DNA from 4 places in the Streptomyces sp. NPDC059037 genome. Region 4 is predicted to be linked to each of the others. Evidence: riboswitches for the same ligand, from Rfam matches in the RefSeq annotation. Region 4 holds a riboswitch; each other region holds the start of a gene.

Region 1 (4,028 bases), on a different contig from region 4:
TCGGCGCGATTCGCGGCGAGTCGGGCGGCAATGGCCCCGGTTCCTTCCCCCAGGCCACGGGCGAGGGTGGCGATCTCGCCGGTCTTCTGCCGGGCGAAGGCCAGCCAGCGGGCGATCTGCGGATCAAGCCCCTTCTCGGCGTCGGCGTCCAGCGGGACGTGCAGCAGGGAGCAGGAGGCGGCCACGTCGACGCGCCCGGCGAGCCCGAGCAACGTACCGAGCACGGCCAGGGACTTCCCCAGGTCGTTGATCCACACATTGCGGCCGTCGACGACGCCGGCGACAAGACGCTTGCCGGGCAGACCGCCGACGGCGGCGAGATCGTCGAGATTGGCGGCGGCGGGCCCGGTGAAGTCGATGGCGAGGCCGTCGACGGGAGCCTTCGCGAGGACGGGCAGGGCCTCTCCGAGCCGGTCGAAATAGGAGGCGACGAGCAGTCGGGGCCGGTCGGTGAGCGCGCCGAGATGGCGGTAGGCCCGGGCGACGGCGTTCAGTTCGGCCGGGCTGCGGTCCTGCACCAGGGCGGGCTCGTCCAGCTGAACCCACTCGGCGCCCGCGGCCCGCAGATCGGCGAGGACCTCGGCGTACACCGGAAGCAGCCGGTCGAGGAGCGTCAGCGGCTCGAAGTCCGGGGCGACGCCGGGGGCGGGCTTGGCGAGCAGCAGATAGGTGACGGGACCGACGAGGACGGGCCGCCCGGTGTGCCCGAGCGCGACGGCCTCGGCCAGCTCGGCGACCTGCTTGCGCGAGTCGGCGCCGAACACGACATCGGGCCCCAACTCGGGCACGAGATAGTGGTAGTTGGTGTCGAACCACTTGGTCATCTCAAGGGGCGCCACGTCCTGGGTGCCGCGTGCCATGGCGAAGTACCCGTCGAGCGGATCGGCTTCGACGGCGGCACGATGACGGTCCGGGACGGCGCCCACCATGACGCTGGTGTCCAGGACATGGTCGTAGTACGAGAAGTCCCCGGTCGGCACTTCGTGAATCCCGGCGTCGACGAGCTGCCGCCAGTTGTCGCGGCGCAACTCGGCGGCGGTCCGGCGCAGTTCGTCCGCGCCGACCCGCCCCTTCCAGTACCCCTCGATGGCCTTCTTCAGTTCCCGGTCGGCGCCTTGCCGGGGATAGCCGTACACGGTGGCCTCGGCAGTGCGGGCCGCGGATGTGCCGGTGGATGTGTCGGTGGATGCGGCGGTCACGGAACTCTCCTTCGCGAGTACTCGTCCTGATTCCCGGGACGGGACGAGGGCGCGAAGAAAGGGCGAGGAAGCCGAGCCCCTGGCATGGGATTGCCCCTGGGTGGGGATGCTCGCTTCCGCCGCCGACCCGCCCTCGAGGTCACCGAGATGCCGTGCGCTCCTTCGCGCACGGGCAGTGGCAGGTCTTCGGACTCACGGGCCCGCCGAGCCCTCCCGAAGGAGGACGAGGCACCTACTGGCCGTCGCTTCCCGGATCCGCAGGCGAATCCAGTGCGTATGACGGCGGTCGTTCCCGCTCACCGCTGCGGGGCAGTCCCGGATTCCCACCGGGTTCCCTCTTACGACGCGCCTGCCTGGCGGACAGGGCGAACCAGCTGCGTGGGGCAGCCTATACGTACGTGGTCACTTGCTGGAGGTGCCGTCCGTTCCCCCGAGATCGTCACGGCCCAAGTGCTCGCCCGGTGTCGCAAGCGTCTCGACCGCGTCCGCGGTGACCACCGCGCCGGTGGACTTCTTGCCGCGCCGCAGCCTGCCTTCCAGCCAGCTCGCGAAGGATGTGAGCGCGAAGTTCAGTACGACGAAGATCACCGAGACCACGGTGAAGCTGGCGATGGTGTTGGCGCCGTAGTTCGCGCTCATCGGGCGGACCGACGCGAGGAGTTCGGAGAACCCGATCAGCGCGCCGCCCAGCGCGGTGTCCTTCACGATGACCACCAGCTGGCTGACGATCGCCGGGAGCATCGCGGTGACCGACTGCGGCAGCAGCACGTGGCGCATGACCTGGTTCTTGCGCATGCCGATCGCCTTGGCCGCGTCGGTCTGGCCGCGGGGCAGGGACAGGATTCCGGCTCGTACGATCTCCGCGAGTACGGAGGCGTTGTAGAGGACGAGACCGGTGACGACGGCGTAGAGCGGCCGGCTGGCGGGGCTGATGTCGGTGTACTCGGAGTACGCCGCGTTCGCGAAGAGCATCAGGATCAGCACCGGGATGGCGCGGAAGAACTCCACGACGGTGCCCGCCGCGCCCCGCACCCACCAGTGGTCCGAGAGCCGGGCGATGCCGAACAGCGCCCCGAGCGGCAGCGCGATGACCATGGACAGTGCAGCGGCGATGAGCGTGTTCTTGAGCCCCGGCAGGATGTACGTCTCCCAGGCCCGGGAGTCCGTGAAGAAGGGCCGCCATTTGACCCACTCGAGCTGGTTCTTGTCGGCGAGGCTCTGGACCACCCACCAGATCAGGGCGGCGAGTGCGATCAGGAACACCACCGTGAGCAGCACATTGCGCCGCTTGGCGCGCGGCCCCGGGGCGTCGTACAGGACGTTCTGCGCACTCATCGCCTCACCGACACCTTCTTGCTCACCCAGCCGAGGAACAGCCCGGTCGGGAGGGTGAGGCAGATGAATCCGAACGCGAAGATGGCGGAGATGAGGATGAGTTGAGCCTCGTTCTCGATCATCTCCCGCATCAGCGCCGCCGCCTCGGCGACGCCGATCGCGGCGGCCACCGTGGTGTTCTTGGTCAGGGCGATCAGTACGTTCGCCAGTGGGCCCACCACGGAACGGAAGGCCTGCGGAAGAACGATGAGCCTCAGCACCTGGGGGAAGTTCAGGCCGATGGCACGCGCCGCCTCCGTCTGGCCCATGGGCACCGTGTTGATGCCGGACCGCAGCGCCTCACAGACGAACGACGCGGTGTAGACGATCAGACCGAGCACGGCGAGCCGGAAGTTGATCGTCGTGAAGTCGTCGGCGCCGAGGGTGACGCCGAGCGTCTGGAACAGGCCCAGCGAGGTGAAGACGATGATCACGGTGAGCGGGATGTTCCGGACCACGTTGACGTAGGCGGTGCCGAAGCCACGCATCAGCGGCACGGGACTGACGCGCATGGCGGCCAGCACCGTTCCCCAGATCAGGGCACCGATGGCGGAGTAGAAGGTGAGCTGCACCGTCACCCAGAAGGCAGCCAGCAGGTCGTAGCCTTCGAGAAAGTCGAACACGGTCTCCCGGCCTTCCGCGTACGTGAAGGGGCGACGCGCGCCGCCGCGAGGACGGCGCGCCTCGGGTCACCCGCCTCAGCTGACGATGACGCCGATCTTCGGTGCGGGCTCGTTCTTGTAGTTGGCCGGGCCGAAGTTCTTCTTGACGGCGTCGTCCCAGGCGCCGTCCTTGACCATCTTCTCCAGGGCGGTGTTGATCTGCGCCTTGAGATCGCTGCCCTTCTCTACGCCGATGCCGTAGTTCTCGTTGCTCAGCTTGAATCCGCCGAGCTTGAACTTGCCCTTGAACTCGGGCTGCGCGGCATAACCGGCGAGGATCGAGTCATCGGTGGTCAGGGCGTCGATGACCTTGTTCTCCAGGCCGGTCAGGCACTCCGAGTAGCCGCCGTACTCCTGCAGCTGGGCCTGCGGCGCGATCTTGTCCTTGACGTTCTGCGCGGATGTGGAGCCCGTGACCGAGCAGAGCTTCTTGTTGTTGAGGTCCGCGGGCTTCGTGATGGAGTCGTCGTCCGCCCGGATCAGGACGTCCTGGTGTGCCAGGAGGTAGGGGCCTGCGAAGTCGACCTTCTTCTCGCGCTCGGGGTTGATCGAGTACGAGGCGGCGATGAAGTCGACGTCACCGCGCTCGAGCAGCGTCTCGCGGTCGGCGCTCTTGGCTTCCTTCCACTCGATGTCGCCGGGGTCGTGTCCCAGCTCCTTGGCGACGTAGGTGGCCACGTCGACGTCGAAGCCCGTGTACTTGCCGTCCGGCGTCTTCAGGCCGATGCCCGGCTGGTCGAACTTGATGCCGATGGTGATCTTCTTGCCGTCCGAGCTCGTGTCGCCGCCGCCG
Region 2 (4,028 bases), on a different contig from region 4:
TTCCTCGCTCACCCGCGACCCGGTGGTGCGCGCCCGCGCCGCGGCCGTCACCGACGCGGACACCCGCCGTTCCCAGACGTACGCCGAGCGGGTCGCCGCCCAGCGCGAACGGCTGCGCCTTCCGCTGTTGCCGACGACGTCCATCGGCTCCTTCCCGCAGACCGGCGAACTGCGCACCGCCCGCGCCGACCTGCGCGCCGGCCGCATCGGCGCGGCCACGTACGAGGAGCGCATCGAGGCCGAGATCCGCGAGGTCATCTCCTTCCAGGAGAAGACCGGCATCGACGTCCTGGTGCACGGCGAGCCCGAACGCAACGACATGGTGCAGTACTTCGCCGAGCGGCTCACCGGATATCTCGCCACGCAGCACGGCTGGGTCCAGTCCTACGGGACGCGCTATGTCCGTCCGCCGATCCTGGCCGGCGACATCTCCCGCCCCGAGCCGATGACGGTGCGCTGGACCGCGTACGCCCAGTCGCTCACACGGCAGCCGGTCAAGGGCATGCTCACCGGCCCGGTCACCATGCTCGCCTGGTCCTTCGTCCGCGACGACCAGCCCCTCGCCGACACCGCACGCCAGGTCGCGCTCGCCCTGCGCGACGAGGTCAACGACCTGGAGGCGGCGGGGAGTTCGGTGATCCAGGTGGATGAGCCCGCGCTGCGCGAGACGCTGCCGCTGCGCGCCGCCGACCACGGCGGGTATCTCGCCTGGGCCACCGAGTCCTTCCGGCTCAGCACGAGCGGCGTACGGCCGGACAGCCAGATCCACACCCACATGTGCTACGCCGAGTTCGGCGACATCCTCCAGGCCATCGACGACCTCGACGCCGATGTCATCAGCCTGGAGGCGGCCCGCTCGCACATGCAGGTCGCCGACGAACTCGGCGCGTCCGGCTATCCCCGCGAGGTCGGGCCCGGCGTGTACGACATCCACTCCCCGCGCGTGCCCGACGCCGAAGAGGTGACTGCCTTGCTGCGCAAGGGACTTGAGGCGATCGCGCCGGAGCGGCTCTGGGTCAACCCGGACTGCGGTCTGAAGACCCGGGGCTGGACCGAGGTCCGCGCCGCCCTCGAGAACCTGGTCGCCGCCGCGCGCGAGCTCCGTTCCACCCTCTGACCAGGGGCGTACGCGGTGGTGGTGTGCGCTTGCGTGTGCCACCACTGCGCCCGCCGTGCGAGTTGTCACGCCTCACGTGGCGCACTAGTGTCACCACGCCTTGGTGCTCGGGAAATCCGGTGTGATGCCGGTGCGGCCCTCGCCACTGTGATCGGGAAAGTCCGGCTCCAGCCCCCTGCGGGGCAGCCACTGGGTGCTCACGTACCCGGGAAGGCGGAGTCCGGGCGGTACGACCCGTCAGCCAGGAGACCGGTCAAGGCGCGTTGTCCATCCACGAGGTGCTGGAGAGGTCTGTTCAGCCATGCACATAGCCGAGGGTTTCCTCCCCCCGGCGCACGCGATCGCCTGGAGTGTCGCGTCCGCGCCGTTCGTCGTCCACGGAGTCCGTTCCCTCACCCGTGAAGTCAAGGAGCACCCCGAGAGCACCCTGCTCCTCGGCGCGTCCGGAGCCTTCACCTTTGTCCTCTCCGCCCTGAAAATCCCTTCTGTTACGGGCAGTTGCTCGCATCCGACGGGGACCGGGCTCGGCGCGATCCTGTTCCGGCCGCCGATCATGACGGTGCTCGGCACCATCACCCTTCTGTTCCAGGCTCTGCTGCTCGCCCACGGCGGGCTCACCACGCTCGGCGCCAATGTGTTCTCCATGGCGATCATCGGGCCATGGGCCGGATACGCCGTCTACCGGCTCCTGAAGAGATACGACGTACCGCTCATGGTGGCCGTGTTCTTCGGGGCGTTCGTCGCCGACCTGTCGACGTACTGCGTCACCAGCGTCCAGCTGGCCCTGGCGTTCCCCGACCCCTCCAGCGGATTCATCGGCGCCCTGGGCAAGTTCGGCGGCATCTTCGCCGTCACGCAGATCCCCCTTGCGGTCAGCGAGGGACTGCTCACCGTCCTGGTGATGCGGCTCCTCGTGCAGTCCAGCAAGGGCGAGCTCACCCGGCTCGGCGTGCTGCTCCAGGGTAAGAAGTCCGAGACGGAGGCCAGTGCCTGATGAGCCGCAACGCGAAGATCAACACCCTGCTCCTGCTCATCGTCGCCGCACTCGCTGTGCTGCCCCTGGCCCTCGGCCTCGGCGACGACAAGGAAGAGCCGTTCACCGGCGCCGACGCCCAGGCGGAGACGGCGATCACCGAGAACGACCCCGAGTACGAGCCGTGGTTCTCGCCCCTGTACGAACCCCCGTCCGGGGAGATCGAATCGGCGCTCTTCTCCCTCCAGGCGGCGCTCGGCGCGGGCGTCCTCGCCTACTACTTCGGGCTGCGCAAGGGACGCCGCCAGGGTGCCGAACGTGCCCTGGCGGAGGCTGCGGGCGCGGACGCGGAGGACACCCGGCCCCAGACCGAGCAGGTCTGAGCCGGCGTGCTGCCCATCGACGCGGCGGCGCACAGCAGTCGCTGGCGGCGCCGCCACCCCGTGGACAAGGCCGTGCTCGGGCTCGGGCTCACCGCCCTCGCGGTCTCCCTGCCGCCCTGGCCGGGCGCCGCCCTCGTCCTGGTCGCCGCGCTCGCCGTGCTGCTCGGCCCGGCGGGCGTGCCGCCCCGCAAGCTGTGGCGCGCCTACCGCGTACCGCTCGGCTTCTGCGTCACCGGCGCCCTGACCCTGCTCATCCAGATCGCAGGCCCGGAAGGGTTCATCACGCTCGCCGACGGCGGCCCGGCGCGCGCGGGCGGTCTGCTCCTGCGCACCTCCGCGGCCTCCCTCGGCGTCCTGCTCTTCGCCTTCACCACGCCGATGTCGGACCTGCTGCCCCGCCTGGTCAAGGCGGGCGTGCCGGCGCCGGTCGTGGACGTGGCGCTCGTCACGTACCGGATGAGCTTTCTGCTCCTGGACTCCATGACGCGGATCCGGCAGGCGCAGGCAGCGCGGCTCGGGCACACCACCCGGGCCGCCACCTGGCGGTCGCTCGCCGGGCTCGGCGCCACCGCGTTCGTGCGGGCCTTCGACCGGGCGAGCCGGCTGCAGGCGGGCCTCGCCGGACGGGGCTACGACGGGACGCTGCGGGTGCTGGTGCCCGAGGCCCGGGTCTCCCGGCCCTTCGTGACCGCGAGCGCGGCACTTCTCGTGGCCCTGGTGGCCCTCACCCTCGTACTCGAAAGGCTTCTTCCATGAGCGAGCCGAGCGCTCCTCCCACGCCGCGGGGCGAGTCCCTGGTGGCTCTGCGCGCGGCTTCGTACGCGTACGAGGACGGCCCCACCGTGCTCGACGGCCTCGACTTCGACATCGTCGAGGGACGTGCCCTCGCGCTGCTCGGACGCAACGGCAGCGGCAAGACCACCCTGATGCGGCTGCTCAGCGGTGGACTGCGCCCGGATGCCGGTGAGTTGACGGTCGACGGGAGCCGTGTGACGTACGACCGCAAGGGTCTTACGCGGCTGCGTACGACCGTTCAGCTCGTCGTCCAGGACCCGGACGACCAGCTGTTCGCCGCGTCGGTCGAACAGGACGTGTCCTTCGGCCCGTTGAACCTCGGCCTGCCCGACGCGGAGGTCCGCGCACGGGTCGCCGAAGCGCTCGGCGCACTGGACATCGGCGCCCTGGCCGACCGCCCCACCCATCTGCTCTCCTACGGCCAGCGCAAACGGACCGCCATCGCCGGTGCGGTGGCGATGCGCCCGCGCGTACTGATCCTCGACGAGCCGACCGCGGGGCTCGACCCCGACGGGCAGGAACGCCTCCTCGCCACCCTGCAACGGCTGCGGGACTCGGGGACGACCGTGGTCATGGCGACCCACGACGTGGACCTGGCCCTGCGCTGGGCGGACGACGCGGCGCTGCTCACCCCCTCGGGGGTGCGCACCGGGCCGGTCGCGCAGTCGCTGGCCCGGCGCGATCTGCTGTCCCAGGCAGGCCTCCACCTGCCGTGGGGGATCGCCGTGCGCGATCTGCTGCACGCGCACGGGCTGCTCGC
Region 3 (4,028 bases), on a different contig from region 4:
GGCGGGGCGATGCTCACCCCGTCGACGATGAGGCGGCCGCCCGCCCGGCGGCTGACCCGGTCCGCCCGCAGTCCGGCGGTCATATCGCGGCCTTCCGCGTGCGGTAGAGGACCAGGACGAACGCAGGGACGCCGATCAGGGACGTCACGACTCCCACCGGCACCTCCTGCGGGTCAAGGACCGTGCGGGCCAGTGTGTCCACCCACACCAGGAACACCGCGCCCGCGAGCGCCGTGACCGGGAGCAGTCGCGCGTGCCCGGAGCCGACCACCGCGCGGGCCGCGTGCGGCAGGACAAGGCCGACGAAGCCGATGGCGCCCGCGCTGCTGACCAGGACCCCCGTCAGCAGGGCGGTGACGGAGAGCAGGATCAGACGGGTGCGGGCCACGTGGACGCCCAGCGTCGCCGCCGCGTCCTGGCCGAACGCGAAGGCGTCCAGCGTGCGGGCCTGCGCCAGGCAGACGGTGAGCGCCGCCAGGAGGACCGCGGCGCAGATCCATACGTCCGTCCAGCCCACCCCGCTGAGCGAGCCGAGGAGCCAGAACAGCACCCCGCGCGTCGTCTCCGCGTCGGCGGCGGTCAGGATCACGAACGAGGTGAGCGCCGAGAACAGCTGCATGGCCGCGACGCCGGAGAGCACGACGCGGTCGGTGCTCCCGCCCAGCGCATGGCTGAGCAGCAGGACCAGGGCGAAGGAGCACAGGGCGCCGGCGAAGGCGCCCGCCGAGACCGAGACGACTCCCCCGCCGAGACCGAGGACGACGACCGCGACCGCTCCCGTGGACGCCCCGGAGGAGACGCCGAGGACGAAGGGGTCCGCGAGCGGGTTGCGCAGGAGGGACTGGAGGACCGTCCCGCAGACCGCGAGGCCCGCGCCGCACACCGCGGCGAGCAGGGTGCGCGGCATCCGCAGGTTCCAGACGATGCCGTCCCGCAGCGGCGTGAGCCCCGTCTCTCCCCCGCCGAGGTGCGCCACGACCGCCGAGAACACATCCGGTACGGAGATGGCGGCGGGGCCGATCGTGACGGCCACCGCTATGGAGAGCGCGAGCGCGGCGGCGCCCGCCGCCCACAACAGGGCGCCGCGCGCGAGCGTCACTTGGCGAGCCCGAACTCGCGCAGCGCGGCGGCCACTTGCTCCACCCCGTCCACGGTCCGGATCGTGGGGTTCATCGCCTGGCCGCTGAGCAGGACGTACCGCTTCTTCTTCACGGCGGTCAGGTTCTTGGTGACCGGGTTGGACTCCAGGAACTCGATCTTCTTCTTCGCGCTCTCGGCCGTCTGCGCCTTGCGGGTGAGGTCGCCGATGACCAGGACGTCGGGGTCGCGGTCCGCCACCGTCTCCCAGTTGATCTGGGGCCACTCCTCGCGGGTGTCGTCGAAGACGTTCTTGGCGCCGAGCTCGCGCGTGATGATGCCGGGGGCGCCGCAGCAGCCCGCCATGTAGGGGGCCTTGGAGTCGGAGAACCAGTAGAGGAGCGTGGTGTCGGAGGCGTCGATGTCCTGCTTGGCCTTCGCCAGGCGGGACTTCAGGCCGGCGACCAGGCGCTCGCCGCGCTTCTGGACCCCGAACGCCCGCGCAAGGTCGCGCACTTCGCCGTACACCGTGTCCATGGTGAGCGCCTTGACGCGGCTGCCGTCGCCGTCGCCGGTGTTGTCCTTGCCCGCGCAGTCGGTGGGCGAGACGTACGAGGGGACGCCGAGCTCGGTGAACTTGGCGCGGTCGGCGACGCCGCCCTTGCTCACCGTCGCCAGGAAGGAGGCGGTCACGAAGTCCGGCTCCTGGGCAAGGACCTTCTCGAAGGAGGGGTAGCGGTCGGAGAGGCGCTCGACCTTGGCGTTGTCCTTCTCCAGGCCCTTCAGGACCGGGTCGGTCCAGGTGCCGGTGCCTGCCATGCGGTCGGCGAGGCCGAGGGAGAGCAGGATCTCCGTGGAGCCCTGGTCGAGGGAGACCGCCCGCTGCGGCTCCGCCTTGATCTGCGACTTCTTGCCGCAGGAGGTGAGGGTCAGCGGGTAGCCGGCGGCCTTCTTGTCCGTGGTGGAGGGGGTCGGCGAGCCGCCGCAGGAGGTCAGCGTGACGGCCAGGGCCGTGCCGAGGAGGACGGGCATACGTACACGACGGGCTGTGGAGGACACACGATCCCTTGAGTCTCATGGCTCATACGCGGAGCCTGGCCTGCTTGATCACCTCCGCCGCCCGGTGCGCGGACAAAGGTGCCAGCAGGTCTTCGGACTCGGGGATCGGCCGGGCGGGGCGCCTTCCCAGGCGTCCGTGGACGCCCAGTGGCCGTGGCCCCGCCCGTTCCCCCTCACCGCTGCGCGTCAGTTCCGGATTCGCACCGGATTCCCTGGCCCTGGTGTGGGTTTGACTGGCGTGCGCAAATTATCACGCGGGCCGGGGCGAGCCGCGGTAGGTGCCGAAGGACCACTTGTTGCCCTCCGGGTCGGCGATCGCGAACTCCCGGCTGCCGTACGGCTGGTCCTCGATCTCGCGGATGATCTTCACCCCGGCGTCGGTGAGGCGCCCGTAGAGATCGTCGACATGGTCCGTGACGACGTACGCGCCGAAGGTGCCCGGCTTGAGGCACAAGGCCTCGGCCTTCTCGTCGTACGAGCCGAGCATGACCGCCCCGCCCTCGGGCCAGTCGAGCTCGGCGTGGGCCACCCGGTCGCCGTCCTCGTAGACGGCGGTGCGCAGGAAGCCGACCGTGCCGACGAGGAAGTCGATCAGGGCGGGTGCGTCGTGGGCCTGGAGGGTCGGCCAGACGTCGGGGGCGCGTCCCGCGGGGGTGGCTGCGGTCTCGGTCTGCTGCTTCTCGGTGGTGTTCATGGCCCCTACTCTTCGCCCCCGCCATGGCTCCCGGCTTGGATATTCCGGCACTCTTCGGCCAGCCAGCCGCTGGGGCTCGTGCCGGTGTACTGCCGGAAGTCCCGCACCAGGTGGGAGTGGTCGTAAAAGCCGCAGTCCGCGGCGACCCGCGCCAGATCGGGCGCGGCGCCCGCGGCGACGGAGCGCACGACGGTGTTCCGCGCGCGCTGGAAGCGCATCAGGCGGGCGGCCTGCTTGGGGCCGATCCCCGTCTCGGCGCGGAAGAGGGCGGTGAGCCTGCGCTCGCTGAGCGCGACGTGCCGGGAGAGACCGCCGAGCGTGCCCGCGCCCCGGTGCCTGGCCAGCCAGGCCCAGGCCTCGGCGACCTCGGGGCGGACGGATCCGCGGGCGTCGCCGGTGGCGACGCGCTGCCTCAAGTAGGCGGACAGGGCGGCGAATCGCTCCTCCCAGGTGTCCCGCTCGCACAGCAGCTCGCGTACGTCGGCGGCGCGGCGCCCCATCACCTCCGTGCCGGACGTGACGATGTCACCGGCGAGTTCGGCGGCCGGTACGCCGAACAGGGCGCGGGCGGCGAGCGGATGCACGGCGAGCTGGATGCCCGCCTCGTGCTCGGGCTTGACGACGTACGCCGGTGACTGGTGCAGACCGCCGAGGACGATGTCGGAGCTGATCGCGTCGGCGCCGCCCGCCTGCTCGGGGGTGAGGCCGCTGACGACCGGGCCGTCGAACGAGAAGATCAGGGTCAGATACGGGGATGGCAGGCCGCGGTGCAGGCCGGGCCGCTCGCCCGTGGTGCGGTAGCCGACCGCGGACACGACCATGCCGTCGAGCCGCGGGACGGCCCGCACGAACTCGCGGGAGCCGGTCTCCATACGTTCCAGTATGCGATGCACGGAGCCCGGGCGCGGGGCGGAAGCGTTCGATGCTGCTACCCGCGCGGGGCCGGTCCATGCCCCTCACGACCGGTGACATCGATCATGGGAATCCGCTGTCTGACCTCGTACGATGGCCCGCCGCTCCGGACGGGGCGCAGACCGCTCTCAGGGGGCAGAAACATGGCAGTAGGAGCAAAGGGCAAGCTCGCGGTTCTCGGTACGGCGGGCGCGCTCACCGCGGCGGTGCTCGCGGGCATGGCGCTCTGGCCGGGCACGGAGGCGACGGCGGCGGAGTCCGCCACGAAGACCGCGGCCGAGCTGCC
Region 4 (4,028 bases):
CGGGATCGTGATCGTTACCGCTCTCGTGTTCGATTTCACGAACGGTTTCCACGACACAGCCAACGCGATGGCTACCACCATCTCGACCGGCGCTCTCAAGCCCAAGACGGCGGTGGCCATGTCCGCCGTGCTGAACCTCGTCGGAGCTTTCCTCTCCGTCGAAGTCGCCAAGACGATCTCTGGCGGCATCGTCAACGAGGACGGACTGAAGACAGAGGTCATATTCGCGGCCCTGGTGGGCGCGATCCTCTGGAATCTGCTGACCTGGCTGGTGGGCCTGCCCTCCAGTTCCTCCCACGCACTCTTCGGCGGCCTCATCGGCGCCGCCGTCATGTCGATGGGCTGGTCGTCGATCAACGGCGGCACCGTCGTCACCAAGATCCTGATCCCGGCCCTCGCCGCGCCGCTCGTGGCGGGTCTCGCCGCGATGGCGGCCACGCGCCTGACGTACCGGATCGGCCGCAACACCGACACCAAGGCGACCGCCAAGGGCTACCGCGCGGGCCAGATCGCCTCCGCCGGCCTCGTCTCGCTGGCGCACGGCACGAACGACGCGCAGAAGACCATGGGCATCATCACGCTCGCCCTGGTCACCGGCGGCGTCCTCAACCCCGGCGCGAACCCCCCGATGTGGGTCATCGTCTCGGCCGGTGTGGCCATCGCGCTCGGCACCTACCTGGGCGGCTGGCGCATCATCCGCACCATGGGCAAGGGCCTCACCGACCTCCAGCCGCAGCAGGGCTTCGCCGCCCAGACCAGCGCCGCGACGGTCATCCTCGCCTCGTCGCACATCGGCTTCTCGCTCTCCACCACGCAGTCCTGCTCCGGCGCCGTGATGGGCGCGGGCCTGGGCCGCAAGGGCGGTGTGGTCCGCTGGTCCACGGCGACCCGGATGTTCGTCGCCTGGGGTCTGACGCTCCCGGCCGCCGGCCTGGTCGGCGCGGGCGCCGAGTTCCTCACCAAGCAGGGCCCCTGGGGCATCGCGGCGACCGCGGCGCTCCTGGTCGGCGGCTCGGCCGTCATCTGGGTGCTCTCGCGGCGCAACGCCGTCGACCACACGAACGTCGCGGACGACGAGATCGGCGGCTCCGACGCGGAGCCGGCGGGCGTCGTGACCACCGCGATCGCCGCCGTCACGCCGCCGCCCACCGGCGCCGCCGCGACGGCCGCCGACGACGACCACGTCAAGGCCACCATCCCGGCCCCGACCGGCTCCGTGGCGGATCCCGCCCGGCCCGCCACGGTGTAAGGACAGATCAGCATGGACATCGACTGGGCAGCTCTCGGCTCCGTCTTCGGAGTCAGCCTCGCGGTGACGGTGGCCCTGGTGGGCCTGTTCACCCTCGGCATCGTCGGCCTCTCCAAGCACGAGGCGGCCACCTCCGGCGCCACTTCCGCCGCTGGCGGCAACGCGGTGGCGGCGCGCGCGGGCGCCTACCTGTGCTTCGCGCTGTGCACGGCCGCGGTGGCGTACGGGATCTATCTGATCGTCGCTTGACGGCCGGAGTTCGTCGCCTGACGACGGAGTTCAAGGTGGGGTGCAGGACGCTTCGGCGCCTTGCGCCCCACCTTCGTATGTGGGCCTTGGCACACTCTCCCGTCGCAGGTCAAAGGCGAGTTGACGGGCGTTCGCGGGGCGTGGTGGACTGCCGGAGCCATTACGGCGGCAGAAGAGGAAGCCGGTGCGAATCCGGCGCGGTCCCGCCACTGTCACCGGGGAGACGACTCCCCGTGAGCCAGGAACTCTCGCCCGCCGATCACGTCGAACCAGGGCGCGGACACCCTGAGTGAGGACATATCGCCATGCGCGGCCGCCCGTTGCCGGTTCCTGTGCCCCCGCCCGTCCAGGCCGGGCCCGTCGCTCCCCTTCACGTAACGGTCGGCTGAACCCATGTGTGCCGATCGCGACTTCGCGTACGGCGCCGCCGCCGGGCTCCTCGGTGATCTGCTTCTCGGTGATCCTCGCCGCGGGCATCCGGTCGCCGCGTTCGGGCGTGCGGCGGGTGCCGTCGAGCGTGTCCTGTGGCGGGACCACCGCGGGTGGGGTGCGCTGCATGCCGTGGTGTGCGCCGGCGGGGCGGCGGGTGCCGCCGCCCTTGCCTCTTCTCTTGTACGTCGCCACTCGCGCGCCGGGTCGGTCGCGCTGACCGCCGCCGCGACCTGGGCCGTGGTCGGCGGGACCTCGCTCGGGCGTGAGGCGCGGGCCATCGGCGGGGCGCTCGCCGCGGGGGACGTCGAGGTGGCGCGGGAGCGGCTGCCGCATCTGTGCGGGCGGGATCCGCAGGCGCTGGATGCCGATGGCATCGCGCGGGCCGTCGTCGAGTCCGTCGCCGAGAACACGTCCGACGCCGTCGTGGGGGCGCTGGTGTGGGGGGCCTTGGCTGGCGTTCCGGGGCTTGTCGGGTTTCGGGCCGTGAACACGTTGGACGCGATGGTGGGGCACAAGTCCGCGAGGTACCTCCGGTACGGGTGGGCGTCCGCTCGGCTCGATGACGTCCTGGGGTGGCCGGGAGCCCGGCTTACCGCCCTGCTGGCGGCTGCTGCTGGGGATTCGCCCTCCGGAGCGCTGCGGGCCTGGCGTGACGATGCCGCCAAGCATCCGAGTCCCAATGCGGGGCCTGTGGAGGCGGCCTTCGCGGGGGCGTTGGGGGTGCGGCTCGGGGGGACTCTCTCGTACGGGGGGCGGGTTGAGCATCGGCCTGTTCTCAACGGGGGTGGGCGGGACGTTGCCGTGGCTGACATCGAGCGGGCTGTGCGGCTGTCTCGGCGGGTTGGCTTGCTGGCGTTGGGGGTTGCCATGGCCGCTCGGGGGAATCGGAGCTCGGCAGCTGGGGCTGTGCCCACCCGTTCCGCCCTGCGGAACGCCTGCCCACAGCAAGGGAGACATACGTGAGTGGCGGACTACTGGTTGCCGGGACCACCTCTGACGCCGGGAAGAGCGTTGTCACCGCCGGGATCTGTCGGTGGCTGGCTCGCAAAGGGGTTTCCGTCGCGCCGTTCAAGGCGCAGAACATGTCGCTCAACTCCTTCGTCACGCGCGAAGGCGCCGAGATCGGGCGGGCGCAGGCCATGCAGGCGCAGGCCGCCCGCGTCGAGCCGAGCGCGCTGATGAACCCCGTGCTGCTCAAGCCGGGCAGCGACCGCAGCAGCCAGGTGGTGCTCATGGGGAAGCCTGTCGGAGAGATGAGTGCTCGGGGCTATCACGGTGGGCGGCAGGAGGCGCTCCTTTCCACCGTCGTGGGATGTCTTGAGGAACTTCGGGGCAGCTATGACGCCGTGATCTGCGAAGGCGCGGGCAGTCCCGCCGAGATCAATCTGCGGCGCACCGACATCGTGAACATGGGGATCGCTCGGGCTGCCCGCTTCCCCGTCGTTGTCGTGGGTGACATTGATCGTGGTGGCGTCTTCGCCTCCTTCTTCGGGACCACCGCGCTGCTCAGTGCCCAGGACCAGGAGCTGGTCGCCGGGTATCTCGTCAACAAGTTCCGGGGCGATGTGTCGCTGCTCGAACCCGGGCTCGACATGCTGCAAGGACTCACCGGGCGGCGCACGTTCGGTGTGCTGCCGTTCCAGCACGGGCTCGGCATCGACGAGGAGGACGGGCTGCGGGTGTCCCTGCGGGGTGCCGTGCGGGAGTCCGTCGTCGCTCCCCCGGTCGGCGAGGACGTGCTGCGGGTCGCCGTCTGTGCCGTACCGCTGATGTCGAACTTCACGGACGTGGACGCGCTCGCCGCCGAACCCGGTGTCGTCGTGCGGTTCGTGGACCGGGCCGAGGAACTCGTCGACGCCGATCTCGTGATCGTGCCGGGGACGCGCGGGACCGTGCGTGCCCTGGAGTGGCTGCGTGAGCGCGGCCTTGCCGACGCCATCGCGCGGCGTGCGGCCGAGGGGCGTCCCGTGCTCGGGATCTGCGGCGGCTTCCAGGTGCTCGGCGAGCACATCGAGGACGACGTGGAGTCGCGCGCGGGGGCCGTGGACGGGCTCGGGCTGCTGCCCGTGCGCGTGCGGTTCGCCCGCGAGAAGACCCT

The links. A riboswitch is a leader RNA that binds a small molecule or an ion and turns the genes downstream of it on or off. The one in region 4 is predicted to bind cobalamin.
Region 1: linked by a shared signal. The riboswitch ahead of metE (5-methyltetrahydropteroyltriglutamate--homocysteine S-methyltransferase) and the one ahead of ACFWY6_RS07180 (cobalamin biosynthesis protein) in region 4 are both predicted to bind cobalamin.
Region 2: linked by a shared signal. The riboswitch ahead of ACFWY6_RS20450 (energy-coupling factor ABC transporter permease) and the one ahead of ACFWY6_RS07180 (cobalamin biosynthesis protein) in region 4 are both predicted to bind cobalamin.
Region 3: linked by a shared signal. The riboswitch ahead of ACFWY6_RS34225 (ABC transporter substrate-binding protein) and the one ahead of ACFWY6_RS07180 (cobalamin biosynthesis protein) in region 4 are both predicted to bind cobalamin.

What each region holds. Positions count from the first base shown of each region.
Region 1 is NZ_JBHYIG010000093.1:11,782-15,809, forward strand. It holds gene metE (5-methyltetrahydropteroyltriglutamate--homocysteine S-methyltransferase) at 1-1,199, opposite strand, end outside; cobalamin riboswitch at 1,376-1,572, opposite strand; gene ACFWY6_RS20460 (amino acid ABC transporter permease) at 1,602-2,534, opposite strand; gene ACFWY6_RS20465 (amino acid ABC transporter permease) at 2,531-3,196, opposite strand; gene ACFWY6_RS20470 (transporter substrate-binding domain-containing protein) at 3,272-4,028, opposite strand, start outside.
Region 2 is NZ_JBHYIG010000093.1:7,736-11,763, reverse strand. It holds gene metE (5-methyltetrahydropteroyltriglutamate--homocysteine S-methyltransferase) at 1-1,117, shown strand, start outside; cobalamin riboswitch at 1,202-1,390, shown strand; gene ACFWY6_RS20450 (energy-coupling factor ABC transporter permease) at 1,419-2,111, shown strand; gene ACFWY6_RS20445 (energy-coupling factor ABC transporter substrate-binding protein) at 2,111-2,473, shown strand; gene cbiQ (cobalt ECF transporter T component CbiQ) at 2,480-3,229, shown strand; gene ACFWY6_RS20435 (energy-coupling factor ABC transporter ATP-binding protein) at 3,226-4,028, shown strand, end outside.
Region 3 is NZ_JBHYIG010000231.1:6,235-10,262, reverse strand. It holds gene ACFWY6_RS34235 (ABC transporter ATP-binding protein) at 1-83, opposite strand, end outside; gene ACFWY6_RS34230 (FecCD family ABC transporter permease) at 80-1,099, opposite strand; gene ACFWY6_RS34225 (ABC transporter substrate-binding protein) at 1,096-2,109, opposite strand; cobalamin riboswitch at 2,202-2,389, opposite strand; gene ACFWY6_RS34220 (VOC family protein) at 2,387-2,830, opposite strand; gene ACFWY6_RS34215 (helix-turn-helix domain-containing protein) at 2,836-3,702, opposite strand; gene ACFWY6_RS34210 (haloacid dehalogenase-like hydrolase) at 3,886-4,028, shown strand, end outside.
Region 4 is NZ_JBHYIG010000021.1:8,153-12,180, forward strand. It holds gene ACFWY6_RS07170 (anion permease) at 1-1,249, shown strand, start outside; gene ACFWY6_RS07175 (hypothetical protein) at 1,262-1,498, shown strand; cobalamin riboswitch at 1,629-1,767, shown strand; gene ACFWY6_RS07180 (cobalamin biosynthesis protein) at 1,892-2,893, shown strand; gene ACFWY6_RS07185 (cobyric acid synthase) at 2,890-4,028, shown strand, end outside.